Regions from separate parts of the Arthrobacter sp. NPDC056886 genome, predicted to be linked through region 1. Evidence: riboswitches for the same ligand, from Rfam matches in the RefSeq annotation. Region 1 holds a riboswitch; the other holds the start of a gene.
What was found. Region 1 has a riboswitch for thiamine pyrophosphate ahead of ACFRJ8_RS09580 (ECF transporter S component). Riboswitches for the same ligand answer to the same signal wherever they lie in the genome.
Positions count from the first base shown of each region.

Region 2: another riboswitch for thiamine pyrophosphate. It lies ahead of thiC (phosphomethylpyrimidine synthase ThiC); the one in region 1 lies ahead of ACFRJ8_RS09580 (ECF transporter S component).

Region 1 is NZ_JBHUBT010000004.1:308,177-315,709, reverse strand. It holds gene ACFRJ8_RS09610 (Na+/H+ antiporter subunit D) at 1-317, shown strand, start outside; gene ACFRJ8_RS09605 (Na+/H+ antiporter subunit E) at 314-859, shown strand; gene ACFRJ8_RS09600 (monovalent cation/H+ antiporter complex subunit F) at 856-1,134, shown strand; gene mnhG (monovalent cation/H(+) antiporter subunit G) at 1,124-1,528, shown strand; gene ACFRJ8_RS09590 (DUF4235 domain-containing protein) at 1,601-1,864, opposite strand; gene ACFRJ8_RS09585 (heme-degrading domain-containing protein) at 1,904-2,449, opposite strand; TPP riboswitch at 2,637-2,780, shown strand; gene ACFRJ8_RS09580 (ECF transporter S component) at 2,845-3,492, shown strand; gene ACFRJ8_RS09575 (ABC transporter ATP-binding protein) at 3,536-5,185, shown strand; gene ACFRJ8_RS09570 (energy-coupling factor transporter transmembrane component T family protein) at 5,182-5,985, shown strand; gene ACFRJ8_RS09565 (UDP-N-acetylglucosamine 1-carboxyvinyltransferase) at 6,149-7,533, shown strand, end outside.
Region 2 is NZ_JBHUBT010000002.1:377,669-385,201, reverse strand. It holds gene ffh (signal recognition particle protein) at 1-858, shown strand, start outside; gene ACFRJ8_RS04955 (alpha/beta fold hydrolase) at 929-1,663, shown strand; gene thiC (phosphomethylpyrimidine synthase ThiC) at 1,672-3,492, opposite strand; TPP riboswitch at 3,489-3,596, opposite strand; gene ACFRJ8_RS04945 (amidohydrolase family protein) at 3,675-4,775, shown strand; gene ACFRJ8_RS04940 (VOC family protein) at 4,857-5,732, shown strand; gene ACFRJ8_RS04935 (hypothetical protein) at 6,242-6,679, shown strand; gene rpsP (30S ribosomal protein S16) at 6,910-7,335, shown strand; gene ACFRJ8_RS04925 (RNA-binding protein) at 7,337-7,533, shown strand, end outside.

The DNA.
Region 1 (7,533 bases):
AGCCCGAGGACGCTGAGCACCCCGATCCGGTGCTCCTGGCGGCACCGGCGGATTCCGCCACCGGGGACCGGGCCGGGAAGACCAACGTGACCCTGCTGCCCCGCACCATGGTGGGCTCCACCCTGGGCCTGGTGGTCTTTGGCGTGGCCCTGACGGTCTTCGCCGGGCCGCTGTTCAGGGTGGCCGACCAGTCTGCCGAGGAGATGCTGGACAGGTCCTCGTACATCCAGGCTGTGCTGGGCGAGGACGCACCGGTGCCGCCCGTGCCTCCGGCGGCCCAGCCCGGGCAGGCCCAGCAGCAGGGCGGCGGCAAATGAACCGGAAAAGGATCTCGCTGCGCCAGGAGCTGCCGCTGCTGGTGTGGCTCGTTTTTGTCTGGGGTGCGCTGTGGCAGAACTTCAGCCCGGGCAATCTCCTCTTCGGGGCCCTGATCGCCGTGCTCGTGGCGCGCATCTTTTACCTGCCCCCGGTGGAGCTCGGCGGCCGCTTCAACGTGCTCCGCGCCGCGCCCTTCGCCCTTATCTTCCTAGGAAAGGTGGTCGCGGCAAGCTTCCAGGTCCTGTACCTCGCCGTGGTCCGCGGCCCCAACGTGGTCAGCGCCATCGTCGCCGTGCCGCTGCGGAGCCACTCCGACCTGCTGGTCACGGCCACCGGTCATGTGATCTCGCTGATTCCGGGATCCCTCGTGGTGGAGGTGGACAGGTCAACGTCCACGCTCTACATCCACGGCATCAACGTCCGCAATGCCGAGGACGCGGCCAAGCTGCGCAAGGAGGTCCGGGACACTGAGGCCGGGCTGATCAGGATCATGGGGACCAAAGACGAACTGTCCGCCCTTACACAGGAGACCGTCGCATGATGCAGACCGTCCTGACGGTGACCGCCGTCGTACTTTCCCTGGCCGCGGCGGGGGCGATCATCCGGATCGGGCGGGGCCCCTCGCTGCTGGACCGGGTGCTCGCCGCCGACGTGCTGCTGGCCATTTTCGGGGCGGCCCTGTGCATCGACATGGCCGTCAACCGGCACCTCAACAACCTGATGCTGCTCGTTGCGATTTCCCTCATCGGCTTCGTTGGCTCGGTCACCGTGGCCCGGTTCGTGGCTGAGCGGAGGGAGGGCATCCGTGAATCCTGAAACAGTGATCGATGCCGTCTCCGCCGTGTTCATGGTGGTCGGCGCGCTCATGTCCCTCGGCGCCGCGATCGGGCTGTTGCGGTTCCCGGACCTCATGAGCAGGATGCACGCCGCCACCAAGCCGCAGGTCCTGGGCCTGTTCCTGCTGCTGGCGGCCCTGGGCCTGCAGATGCGCACCTGGTGGGTGTGGCCCGTCCTGGTGGTGGCCTGGCTCTTCCAGCTGCTCACCGTCCCGGTGTCCGCCCACATGGTGGGCCGGGCCGGCTACCGGACCAAGCACCTGCACCCGGAGCTGCTGAGCTCCGACGAGCTTGAGGCCGTAGTCCAGAAGGCGGCCCAAAAGGCCGCCCAGCAGGCGGCCAACCACGGGGCGGACGACGACGCCGGCCGTTGAGCCCGTGCGGGGCTGACGGCGGCCGGCGCTGTCGGCCATACCGCGACCGGAGCCGCGGCTAGCCGAATCTGGTCAGACGATGTCCTGGGTCTTGGCGAAGCGGGTGATCGCGCGCTGGGTACCGCGGTTGGCGAGCACCTGGATGATGGCGCTGACCGATGCGGAGATCAGGGCGAACGTCAGGGCCGAGCGCAGCGTGGTGGGGACATCGTCGTCGTGGCCCGTGGGCGGCTTGTTGCCCGTGGACTTCTCCCAGATGGCGTCCACCAGCTTGGTGCCGGCAAAGCCGGCCACGAGGCTGATGCCGGTGCCGAGCAGCTTGATGACGATGTTCATTCTTCGGTCTCCTTGGGACGGGAACGGATTTCCCCTAGCCTAGCGTTCCGGTGTCAGGACCATCCGCAGGGCCTCGACCACGAGGTCGTGGTCCGCCTTCTGGGGCAGGCCGGACACGGTGACGACGGCGACGGCGCCCGTGCCGCGCACGTAAATCGGGAACGCCCCGCCGTGGGCGGCGAACTCCGTCTGATCCCACCAGGCGTTGTCTTCGATCCTTCCGCCGGCAGCCCGGGCCCGGAGGCCCACCAGCAGGGACGGGACCTCGTACCGCAGGGCGGTGCGCTTCTTGGCGTTGATCCAGCGCTCGTTGTCCGGCGTGGCGCCGTCCAGCGCGGCGTGGAAGAGCACCTGCTCGCCTTTGGTGATGTCGACGGCGATGGGCAGCGTGCGTTGCCTGCCCAGCTCGACCAGGAGGAGGCCCAGGTCCAGGGCGTCGTCCTTGCTGAACGACGCGAACTGGAGCGCCTCCATCTCGGCCAGCACGCGGCCGATGAGCGCCGCCAGTGACCCCGGCGGCTGCGGCTCGCCCGAGTCTGGGTCGTAGTCCCCGGAGGGACCATGTGTGGCTGGTGTCTGCGTCAAAATAATCCAGCTTTCCCGTAGGTGACGCGGCCGCCCGCTGGCGGGTCCGGGTGTCCGACACGTCGACTCTACCAAGCGGCTTTTCCCGGCCGCGGCGGCTGGCTCTGCCAGGTCCCCGATTGTGACGGCACAGCACTGAAAACCCGGCCGCCCGGGTGTAAACTGAGCCAGCCCACAAGGGCGAAATAATTTACGACAGGGGAGCGCCGCCGCCGGGCATCGCCGGAAAAATCCGGGGAAACCGTTGGTGGGCGCTGAGAGTGCGGACAGCCGCAGACCCTCGAACCTGATCCGGTTAGTACCGGCGCAAGGGAGTCGAGTTCTCAGGGTGCGCGGAGGGCGGCGGAAGCCGGCCGGCCGGAGCACCCTCCCCTCCTGTTCCTCAGGAGGACGACATGACAGATATTTCAGCGCAGCATGGTTCCGCCAGCCGTTCATCCGCCCGGCGCAACTACAGCTGGCGTGTGGTGGACATAGTGGTGGCCGCGTTGATCGCCGTTGCCGGCGGCGTCATCTTCTGGGCCTGGTCCCAGGGCGCGAACCTGATTTCGGCCCCCGTGAACGCGCTCTACCCGCCGCTGAGCGGACTCTACGCCGGCGGCTGGATGATCCCGGCGGTGCTGGGCATGCTCATCATCCGCAAGCCGGGCGCAGCGCTCTTTTGCGAAACCGTCGCGGCCACGGGCGAGCTCATCATGGGTTCGCAGTACGGCACCACGGTGCTGATCTCCGGCATCCTGCAGGGCCTCGGCGCGGAACTGGTCTTCGCGGCCTTCCTCTACAAGAAGTTCAACCTTCCGGTCTCGCTGCTGGCCGGAGCCGGCGCTGGCCTCTTCTGCGGCCTGAACGATTCCTTCCTGCCGTGGGGCTGGAACATCGCTTACGCGGCCGGTGACAAGCTCGCCTACATCGTCTTCACCACAATCTCGGGCGCAATTATTGCCGGCGGGCTGGCCTGGCTCGCCACCCGCGGCCTGGCCAAGACCGGAGTGCTGGCTTCCTTTGCCTCCCGCAAGGCCGCCACGGAGCCCGTGTTCTCCTGATCTCACATCCTGAACCTCTCACCCTGAATCCTGCAGAGAACCTATGAGATCTTCACCAGGCGTCCGGCCGGCCGCCGTCACGGCACGCGGCTGGGGCTGGCGGCATGCCGGACGGCCCCGGCCCGCAGTCAGCGGCCTTGACCTGGACATTCGGCCGGGGGAGCGCGTGCTTCTGCTGGGTCCCTCCGGCGCCGGCAAATCCACGCTGCTTCACGCCCTGGCCGGCGTGTTGGGCGACGGCGCGGCAGGCGCCTCCGGGACAGCCGGCGACGCCGAGGACGCTGACGAGACCGGAAGCCTGCTAATCGACGGCGCCCCGCCACGGGCGCAGCGCGGCCGCGCCGGGCTTGTGCAGCAGGACCCGGAAACCCAGGTGGTGCTTTCCCGGCTCGGCGACGACGTCGCCTTCGGGGCGGAGAACCTCGCCGTCCCGGCGGCGGAGATCTGGCCGCGCGTGCGCGAGGCGCTCGACGACGTCGGGCTGGGCCGGCTGCCGCTGGACCACCCGACCTCGGCCCTCTCCGGCGGACAAAAGCAGCGGCTGGCGCTCGCCGGGATCCTCGCGATGCGGCCGGGGCTGCTGCTGCTCGACGAGCCGACCGCCAACCTCGACCCCGCCGGCGTCCTGGAGGTCCGCGACGCCGTGGGCCGCTGCCTGGACAAGACCGGCGGCACCCTGGTGGTCGTGGAGCACCGGGTGGGGGTCTGGAAAGACCTGGTGGACAGGATTGTGGTGCTGCAGCCCGGCTCCGCCGCAGGCTCCGCGGCATTTAACTCCGCCGTACTCATTGACGGGCCGCCGGACCGGGTCCTGGCCGAGGCGCGGGACATGCTCATCGGTGCGGGCGTGTGGGTGCCGGGCCACGTCCCGGCGACCCGGACGCGGCGGCCGGCGCGGGACTTGGGGCAGCTCCTGCTCTCGGCCGACGGGCTCGCGGTGTCCCGCGAGCGGCCGCGGCGTGCCGGGCTGCGCGGCGGCTTCCGCACGATCGCGCCGCGCCCGGTCCAGGCCGGGGTTTCGGTCCAGGTCCGCGCCGGCGAGGCCCTGACCATTACCGGACCGAACGGCGCGGGGAAGTCCACCCTGGCGCTGACGCTGGCGGGTCTCCTGCGGCCCGTCGCCGGGACGGTCTCCGCCGCGCCGGAGCTCAGCGGTGGCGCCACTGGCCATGCCCCTGGCCGCGGAGGCAGCGCCGCCGGGACCGATCCGTACCGGTGGAAGGCTAAGCAGCTGATCGCCAGGATAGGCGCCGTGTTCCAGGAACCCGAGCACCAGTTCGTCACCGGCAGGGTCCTGGACGAGCTCATGTTCGGCCCCCGCCACCTCGGCTACGGCGAAGACCGCGTGGACGAGCTGCTGGAGCGGCTGCGGCTGACAGAGCTCGTGGACGCCAACCCCTACACGCTCTCCGGCGGCGAGAAGCGCCGCCTTTCGGTAGCCACGGTGCTGGCGGCGCACCCGCAGGTTCTGGTCCTGGACGAGCCTACCTTCGGCCAGGATGCCAACACCTGGGCCGAACTCGCCTCGTTCCTGTCCGAGCTCCTGGACGCCGGCACCGCCGTCGTCTCCGTGACGCACGACGCCGAATTCAGCGCCGTCCTCGGCGGCACCGAACTCCGCCTCCGGCCACGGGAAAGTGCAGCCGCTGTTCCCGGCCCGGAACTTGAGCTGCCGGAAGGGGCCTCGCCATGAGGGCCGCACTGAGCCTGCGCGGCAACCACGCGCTGCTGACCCGCGCCAACCCGCTCGCCAAGTTCACGGCGGTCACCCTGATCACGCTGGTCCTGGCGCTGTCCATTGACTGGGTCTCGGCGTCAGTGGCGCTGGCCTTCGAACTGCTGCTCCTGCCGCTGGCGGGGCTGACCCTGGCACTGCTGTGGCAGCGGGGCTGGCCGCTGATCCTCGCGGCGGCGCTGGGCGGGTGGAGCACCGCCATTCTGGCGCCCGACGCCGGCTCCATCCTGGTGGACGCCGGGATCTGGTCCATCAGCGCCGGCTCCCTGCAGCTGGGGATCGGGTTCATGCTCCGCGGGCTTGCCATCGCGCTGCCTGCGGTGCTGCTGATGAGCTGCACCGACCCCACAGACTTGGCCGACGCCCTCGCCCAGAACGCAAAACTGCCGCACCGGTTCGTCCTGGGCACATTGGCCGCCATGCGGCTGGTCGGGATCATGGCCGAGCAATGGCAGACGATCGGCATGGCCCGGCGGGCCCGCGGGGTGGGCTCGAGCGGCAACCCCTATCAGCGGTTCCGTGCCACCCTGGGCCAGAGTTTCGGCCTGCTGGTGCAGGCGATCCGGAGCGCCTCACGGCTCGCGGTGACCATGGAGGCCCGCGGCTTCGGCGGCGCCGCGCGAACCTGGGCCAGGCCGTCTACTTTCAGCGGACTCGACGCCTGGGTGCTGCTGGGCGGGCTCGGCATCGCGGCCGTCGCCGCCGCCGCCGCCATCGGTGCGGGCACCTGGAACCTCGTCTTCCTCACGCGCCAGTAGCCGGCGCCGCCACTGTCGGCGCAACTACCGACGCCACCGAGTCAACGCGCCATTGCGCACCGCAGTCCGCGGGTTATCGCATGATGCGGGTATCCCTGTGAGATTAACGGCATTCCGGCCGGAAAGCCGGGCGCCAATAGATCATCCGTGATATTTTCGGGACATGACTCAACCGACTGCTGAACATGTAGGCCTCCTGCTCCGCGAAGCCCGCGGGGCGAAGGGCTGGACCCAGGGACAACTCGCCGCCGAGCTGGGCACCAGCCAGAGCGCCATAGCCCGGATGGAACAGGGCAAGCAGAACCTGAGCCTGAAAATGATCCAGCGACTGGAGGCGATCGTCGGGCACAGCATCGTCAAGGTGGGCCGGCCCCAGATGACCCACCTCCGGGTAGAGGGCGGCCGCACGCTCGCCGGTGCGGTGGAGGTCAACAGCAGCAAGAATGCCGGCGTCGCGCTGTTGTGCGCCAGCCTCATCAACCGCGGCACCACCACCCTGCGCCGGCTGGCCCGGATCGAGGAAGTCAACCGGATCGTGGAGGTGCTGACCAGCATCGGCGTCGAATGCACCTGGCTCAACGCGAACGACCTCCAGATCCGCCGCCCCGCGGTCCTGGACCTGGCATCTATGGATGTGGAGGCGGCCCGCCGGACCCGCAGCGTCATCATGCTCCTAGGCCCGCTGCTGGACGAGACCGACATCTACCGGCTGCCATACGCCGGCGGCTGCGACCTCGGCACCCGCACAGTGCAGCCGCACATGCAGGCACTGCGCCAGTTCGGCCTGAGCGTGGAGGCGAAGTCCGGATTCTACGCGGTACAGGCGCCGCCGTCGGACGCCCATGACCGCTCCTTCGTGCTGAGCGAACGCGGCGACACCGTCACCGAGAACGCCATCATGGCCGCAGCCCACCGCCGCGGCACCACCATCATCCGCAACGCCAGTCCCAACTACATGGTGCAGGATCTCTGCTTCTACCTGCAGATGCTCGGGGTGGAGATCGCTGGGGTGGGCACCACCACGCTGGAGATCACCGGCCGCCCGTCGATCGACGCCGACGTCGAATACTTCCCGTCCGAGGACCCGATCGAGGCGATGAGCCTCATCACCGCCGGCATCGTGACGAACTCGGAAGTCACCATCCGCCGGGTCCCGATCGAGTTCATGGAAATCGAACTCGCCACGCTCGAGCAGATGGGCCAGCGGCTCGAGGTCTCCGGGGAATACTTTGCCCGCAACGGCCGCACCCGCCTGGTGGACGTTACCACCAAGCCTTCGGAGCTGCGGGCGCCGGAGGACAAAATCCACCCGATGCCTTTCCCCGGCCTGAACATCGACAACCTGCCCTTCTTCGCGGTGATCGCCGCCAACGCCCACGGCCAGACCATGATCCATGACTGGGTCTACGAGAACCGGGCCATCTACCTGACGGAACTGAACAAACTGGGCGCCCAGGTCCAGCTGCTCGATCCCCACCGGATTTACGTCAACGGGCCCACCAAGTGGCGTGCCGCCGAGGTGGGCTGCCCGCCGGCACTCCGCCCCGC
Region 2 (7,533 bases), on a different contig from region 1:
TTCGATGAGGGCGTCAACTTCACCGGCATCGTGCTCTCCAAGCTCGACGGCGACGCCCGCGGCGGTGCCGCGCTCTCCGTCACGTCGGTGACCGGCAAGCCGGTCATGTTCGCGTCCACCGGCGAAGGCCTGGACGACTTCGAGCTCTTCCACCCGGACCGCATGGCCTCGCGCATCCTGGACATGGGTGACGTCCTCACCCTGATCGAGCAGGCCGAGAAGTCCTGGGACAAGGATGAAGCCGCCCGGATGGCGAAGAAGTTCGCCGACCAGGAAGACTTCACCCTGGATGACTTCCTCGCCCAGATGCAGCAGATCCGCAACATGGGCTCCATGAAGAAAATGCTCATGATGATGCCGGGTGCGCAGAACATCCGCCAGCAGCTGGAACAGTTCGACGAGCGCGAGATCGACCGCGTCGAGGCCATTGTCCGGTCGATGACCCCGCACGAGCGCGTAGCCCCGAAGATCATCAACGGCTCCCGCCGGGCCCGCATTGCCCGCGGTTCCGGCGTGCACGTCTCCGAGGTCAACGGCCTGCTGGAGCGCTTTGCCCAGGCTCAGAAGATGATGAAGAAGATGGCCGCCGGCGGCGGAATGCCCGGCATGCCGGGGATGCCCGGCATGGGCGGCGGGGGCGGTGCCCGGAAGGGAGCCAAGTCCGCGCCCAAGAAGAAGGCCCGCTCCGGCAATCCGGCCAAGGCTGCGCAGGAACTGCGCGACGCCGAGGCCCGGCGGGCCGCCGGCCCCAAGCCGCTGCCCACCGGAGCGTCGTTCGGCCAGCAGGGCGGCGACTTCGATCCATCCCAGCTGAACCTGCCCAAGGGCTTCGACAAGTTCCTCGGCGGCAGCAAATAGCCGCACCTGCCGGGGGCCGCCGGGACTGTGTCGCGGCGGCAACAGCACCGAAGTGCCATAGGGTTAGACAATGTTCAAGCAGCGCGTAGTCTTCGTCCACGGGGATGGCAGCTTCGGTGCCGCCGCGTGGCCAAAGCAGCACGGCATGGCGCTGGACTACGACGCCCTGTTCCTGCGGCGGCACGGGTTTGACGCCGTCGCGGAACCGCTCGAATCCAACTTCGCCGCCGACGCCGCAATCGTGCTCGCGTCGCTGGCGGACGACGGCCGCGGCGAGGCCGGCGGCCACGTGGTGGCCCATTCGCAGGGCGCCATCGCCGCGATGATGGCCGCCGTCGAACGTCCCGACCTCGTCCAGTCGCTGACCCTGGTGGAACCGGCCTGCCTGTCCTTGACCGCGGAGCTCCCGGCCACCGCCGCGCACCGGGCGCTCATGCAGCCGCTCTTCGACGTCCGGCACAACCTCAGCGACGACGACTTCCAGCGGGAGTTCATCCGCCGCGCGTTTGCGGCGGACGCCCCCGGGGCCACGACGCCGGAGGCCCTCCGGGCTGCGCGCCGGCTCCGCCTGCAGGCGCCGCCGTGGGAGGCCCCGCTGCAGATCGTGCCGGGCGTGCCGACGCTGGTCCTGACCGGGGGCTGGGAACCGCTGTATGAGGAAATCGCCGGCTACCTGCGCGAGACCGGTGCCCTGCACCGCACGGCGCCGGGAGGGCACCGGCCCCAGGATTCAACCGAGGGGGACCGGGCCATCCGCTCGTACATCGCCGAGGTCAGCCGCCACCAGCACGCCCGGGCGTCCTAGAAGCTGCCCTAGAAGGCTGCGGGGCCTCCCACCGCGGGCTCCGGCAGGTAGACCTTGCCGCCCGAGGCAAGGAACTCATTGCTCTTCGCCCGCATTCCGGCCGCCATCTGCGCCAGGGCCGCCTGCGAATCAGCTGAACCGTATTCGTCCCGGATGTCCTGGCTGATCCGCATGGAACAGAACTTGGGCCCGCACATCGAACAGAAGTGGGCCGTCTTGGCAGGCTCCGCGGGCAGCGTCTCATCGTGGAAGGCCTCGGCCGTCACCGGGTCCAGGGACAGCGCGAACTGGTCCCGCCAGCGGAACTCAAACCGCGCCTTGGACAGGGCATCGTCGCGTTCGTGGGCGCCCGGGTGGCCCTTGGCGAGGTCGGCGGCGTGGGCCGCGATCTTGTAGGTGATCACGCCCGTCTTCACGTCGTCCTTGTTCGGCAGGCCGAGGTGTTCCTTGGGCGTGACGTAGCAGAGCATGGCGGTGCCGTAACGGGCAATCTCCGTGGCGCCGATCGCCGAGGTGATGTGGTCATACCCCGGTGCGATATCGGTGACCAGCGGCCCGAGCGTGTAGAACGGGGCGCCCTTGCAGAGTTCCTGCTGGCGCTCCACGTTTTCCCGGACCAGGTGGAACGGCACGTGCCCGGGACCCTCCACCATGACCTGCACATCGAACTCCCAGGCCCGCTGCGTGAGCTCGGCCAGGGTGTCCAGCTCGGCGAACTGCGCCGCGTCGTTGGCGTCCGCCGTCGCGCCGGGCCGCAGCCCGTCACCCAGGGAGAACGCGACGTCGTACTTCGCGAAAATCTCGCACAGCTCGTCGAAGTGGGTGTACAGGAAGTTCTCCTGGTGGTGCGCCAGGCACCAGCCGGCCATGATGGCACCGCCGCGGGACACGATGCCGGTGACCCGGTTGGCCGTCAGCGGTACATAGCGCAGCAGCACCCCGGCGTGGATGGTCATGTAGTCCACGCCCTGCTCGCACTGTTCGATCACGGTGTCCCGGAAGATCTCCCAGGTCAGGGCGTTCGCCTCGCCGTTGACCTTCTCCAGCGCCTGGTAGATGGGGACCGTGCCGATGGGGACGGGGGAGTTGCGGATGATCCACTCGCGCGTCGTGTGGATGTCGTCCCCGGTGGAGAGGTCCATGACGGTGTCCGCGCCCCATTGTGTGGCCCACTGGAGTTTGTCGACCTCCTCGGCGATGGAGCTGGTCACGGCGGAGTTGCCGATATTGGCGTTGATCTTCACCAGGAACGCCTTGCCGATGATCATCGGCTCGGATTCGGGGTGGTTGACGTTGTTGGGAATGATCGCCCGGCCCGCGGCCACCTCGCTGCGCACCAGCTCCACGTCGCAGTTCTCGCGCAGTGCGACGAACCGCATCTCCTGGGTGATGACACCGTCCCGGGCGTAGCGCATCTGCGTGACGGTCTTGCCCTCGACCGCGCGGCGGGGCACCGGGCGTCCGCCCCGCCACTCGGCCGACGCCGCACCCCGGCGCACCGCCGACTTGCCGTCGTCGAGCAGCTCCCGTTCCCGGCCGGCGTAGGTTTCGGTGTCCGCCCTGGCCTCGATCCAGGGCGCCCGGAACGGTTCGAGCCCGCGGACCGGCTCGCTGCCCGGGCCGGCCGTGCGGTAGACCCGGAACGGAGCGTTCTGGGCGCCGCCCGGTGAGGGTTCCAGCGCAATCTCGGTCACCGGGACTCGGATGCCATGGTCCGGGTCTGTGGTGAAGGCCAGCGAGTGGGACTTCAGCGACCGCGTGGCGGCTGCTGATTCGTTGTGGGCTGACTGGATGTGGACAGGGCTGTGCTGCGTCAATTGGGTATTCACGAAAAATACTCACTTCCTTCGCCGGCATTACCCGGACAGGTTCAACGGTCGCAGGCTGCGTCAGCCCGATCTCAGCCCCTGCAAGGGCACCCGTGTGGTCGTAGACGAAGCTACCACGCACCTGTTGACGGCTGTCGAGTATGACGCGGCCGGCGGACCTACGTGGGACTAGGCTTTAGGCCATGACCGGCATCATCGAGTTCAGCGGCCCCATCCTCACGGCGGCGGACCAGGAACGCCGCGGGCTCTGGTCGGTGGATGGCCTGCTGACCTTCCGCCGTCCGGCCGCCGCCCCGGACCTTGTGCTGGACGGCTGGGTGATATCCGGGCTCGTGGACGCCCACTGCCATATCGGCTTGGGCCCGGGCGGGGACGTTTCCGAGGCCACCGCGGAATCCCAGGCTCTGGCGGACCGCGACGCCGGGACGCTGCTGGTCCGCGACGCCGGCGCGGTCCACGACACCCGTTGGCTCCAGCAGCGCGCGGACCTTCCCCGGATCATCCGCTCCGGCCGGCACCTCGCCAGGACCCGGCGCTACCTGCCGGGCCTGGCCGTGGAGGTGGAACCCGAGGATCTCGTCGAGGCGGTGCGCAAGCAGGCCCGCGCAGGCGATGGCTGGGTCAAGCTCGTGGGGGACTGGATCGACCGCGACGCTGGCGACCTCGCCGCCAGCTTTCCCGCCCGGACGGTCAAGGACGCCGTTCAGGCCGCCCACGACGAAGGGGCCCGCGTCACCGCCCACTGCTTCGCCGAAGACACCCTGGATGACATGCTCGACGCCGGGATCGACTGCATCGAGCACGCCACCGGGCTGCTGCCCCGGCACCTGCCGCGCTTCCTCGAACAGGGCGTCCCAATTGTGCCCACCCTGATCAACATCGCCACGTTCCCGGACATCGCCGCCCGGGCGGAGGCCAAGTTCCCCCGCTACGCCGCCCACATGCGCTCGCTGTGGGAGCGGCGGGCGGAGCGGGTCCTCGAAGCCCGCGAGGCGGGGGTGGCCATCTATGCCGGCACCGACGCCGGCAGCGTGATCAGCCACGGCCGGATCGTGGACGAGATCCAGGCCCTGCACGCCGCAGGCCTTCCCGCCGCAGCCGCTCTCGACGCCGCCTGCTGGTCCGCGCGGACGTGGCTCGGCGCGGAGTCCATCGGTGAAGGGGCGAGCGCGGATGTCCTGGTCGCCGCCGAAGATCCGCGGAGCCGGCCGGCCACGCTCCGCCACCTCAGGCACATCGTGCTGCGCGGGCTGCCGGTGAACAGGCAACCAGCCGGCCATTAGGAATAAATTGAAGCTTCAAGTAATTTACTTCTATGCAGAGTCACCGAAAGCCGGTGGCTACAGAACCCACGGAGCGTTTCAATGACCGCAGAAGCCAGCACCCAGGACCTCCTTCCTGCCGAACTCACCATGGGCACTGTGATGCTCAAGGTCGGTGACATGAAGCTCATGACCGACTACTACCATCGGGCGCTCGGACTGGAGACGGTGGCCGAGCAGGACGGCGGGCTCTACCTTGGCCGCCAGCAGAAGCCGCTGGTCCACCTGGCACCCGCGCCTGGCTTGAATCTTCCGTCCCGCGGCGAGGCTGGGCTATTCCATACCGCCCTCCTCTTCGAGGACCAGCCCTCCCTGGCGGCCACCATTGCCAGCGCGGCCCAGTATGAGCCCCAGTCCTTCACCGGCAGTGCGGACCACCTCGTCAGTGAGGCCTTCTACTTCAACGACCCCGAAGGCAACGGCATCGAGCTGTATTGGGACCGGCCGCGGGAGGCCTGGTCCTGGGAGGGCAAGAACGTCGTCATGGACAGCCTCGCCCTGCCGCCGCAGCGCTACCTGCAGCAGTACCTGACCGAGGAGTCCGTGACCGGGCAGCGCCAGGCTGCCGCCGGCGTCGGGCACATCCACCTGCAGGTGGGCGACGTCCAGTCGGCGCATGAGTTCTACGTCGGCACGCTCGGCTTCGAGAAGACCGCGGGCTGGCATGGCCAGGCGCTGTTCGTCTCGGCCGGCGGCTACCACCACCACATGGCCATGAACGTCTGGAACAGCCGCGGCGCGGGCCCCCGGCGCGACACGCTGGGCCTGGGTGAGGTCCTCATCGAAGTGCCGTCCGCTGACGACGTCGCGGCCCTGGCCGACCGGCTCAAGGTCGCCGGCGTCGACTCGCACCACACCGGCGCCGAGCTGCGCTTCGAGGACCCATGGCGCAACCGGATCCGTGTCGCCGTGCGCTAAGGCCGAGGCTTGAGGGACATGTCCATTGGCCGCGGCGACCAGTGGACATAGCGCCTATATGTCCGTTGGTCGCCGCCAGCGGAGGGCATGTCCGCGGCGAGGGCATGTCCCCAGTCCGGGCCGGTCCGGGCGCGTGGCCGGGCCTGAGGTGGACATGTCCCCATGTGGCTGCCAGGGCCACCGGACATGTCCATTTGCCGGGCCCGGGACTGGACATAGCGCCTATATGTCCATCGGTGGCCGCCAGAAGAGGGCATGTCCGCGGGGGGAAGTGGCGCGGGATGGCCGGGCCTGAGGTGGACATGTCCCCATGTGGCTGACAGGGCCGCCGGACATGTCCATTTGCGGCGCCTGGGAGTGGACATAGCGCCTATATGTCCGTTGGTCGCCGCCAGGAGAGGGCATGTCCGCGGGGAGGTGGCGCGGGATGGCCGGGCCGAAGCGCGCTAGGCTGAGGCGACGTGCGAAAACAGCGGTCCGCGTACCGCCGAACCTTAAGGACTAGCTGCATGGGATTCACCGAACTCTTTGTGTCCACCCACGAAGAAGCCCTCAAGCGCGCCGGCGCACTCCAAGGCGGCGGCCCGGCCGCACCGGGGGCCGTCCGGATCCCGGATATCAGTGACTTCGAGGTGGAGCGGCTGGGAGACCTCGCAGGAGTGGCCGTGCACGCGCCGGGCGCGGATTATGAGCTGGCCATGGTTGACGTGGCCAGCGACTCCCTGCTCGGCGTCCCCGCCGCGATGGTCCGCACGCTGGCGGAACTGCTCACCTATGAAACCGAGGGGGAGGGCGACGTCCTTGAGGACGTCGCGGCCAACTGGGCCGCCGAGGAGGACATGCCCTTCGGCCCGGACGAGGCGCGCGGCTATGTCCGCCGGATCGCCGAGCTCGCCGCCGGAGTGGACCCCGCCACCAGGTCTGGCCTCTACGTCTGGACGTCCTGACCGGCGCGCACAGCCCTGTCTGTCGACCTGTCCAGGCCGCGCGCTGGTGCGCCGGGCCCGTGTCAAGTCGAAATCCTGCCGGTGATCTGGCACAATGAACAGGTACTCGATCTGCGTGGCCCCTCTCTCCGCGTCTGGATCTTGTCCTTTAGAACCCCCAAGTACGGCCCGCCCCACGGGTGCAGAACGCCGGGCTCGACCCCGTTTCAGAAACAGGAGTGACCACAAAAGTGGCCGTAAAGATTCGCCTTAAGCGCTTCGGTAAGATGCGCGCACCGTACTACCGCATCGTCGTCATGGACTCACGCTCCAAGCGTGATGGCCGTGCCATCGAAGAGATCGGCAAGTACCACCCGACCGAAGAGCCCTCGTACATCGAGGTCGACACGGACCGTGCCCAGTACTGGCTCGGCGTCGGCGCACAGCCGTCCGAGCAGGTTGCCGCGATCCTGAAGATCACCGGTGACTGGCAGAAGTTCAAGGGTCTCCCGGGCCAGGAGGGAACCTTGAAGACCAAGGCTCCCAAGGCTGCCTTCGTTACCCCGGAAAAGGGTTCCGTGATCATCCCGGAAGCCATCACCAAGAAGGCAAAGAAGGACGAAGCTGCCGAGGCTCCCGCCGACGCCGCCGAAGCAGAGACCACCGAGGCTGAGTAAATTGCTGGCAGAAGCGCTCGAACACCTGGTCCGCGGGATTGTTGACAGTCCCGAGGACGTCAAGGTCAGTGCGAAGAACAACCGCCGCGGGGAAACCCTCGAGGTGCGCGTTCATCAGGACGACCTCGGACGGGTGATCGGCCGGCAGGGCCGGACCGCACGCGCATTGCGCACTGTGGTTGCGGCGCTGGCGGACGG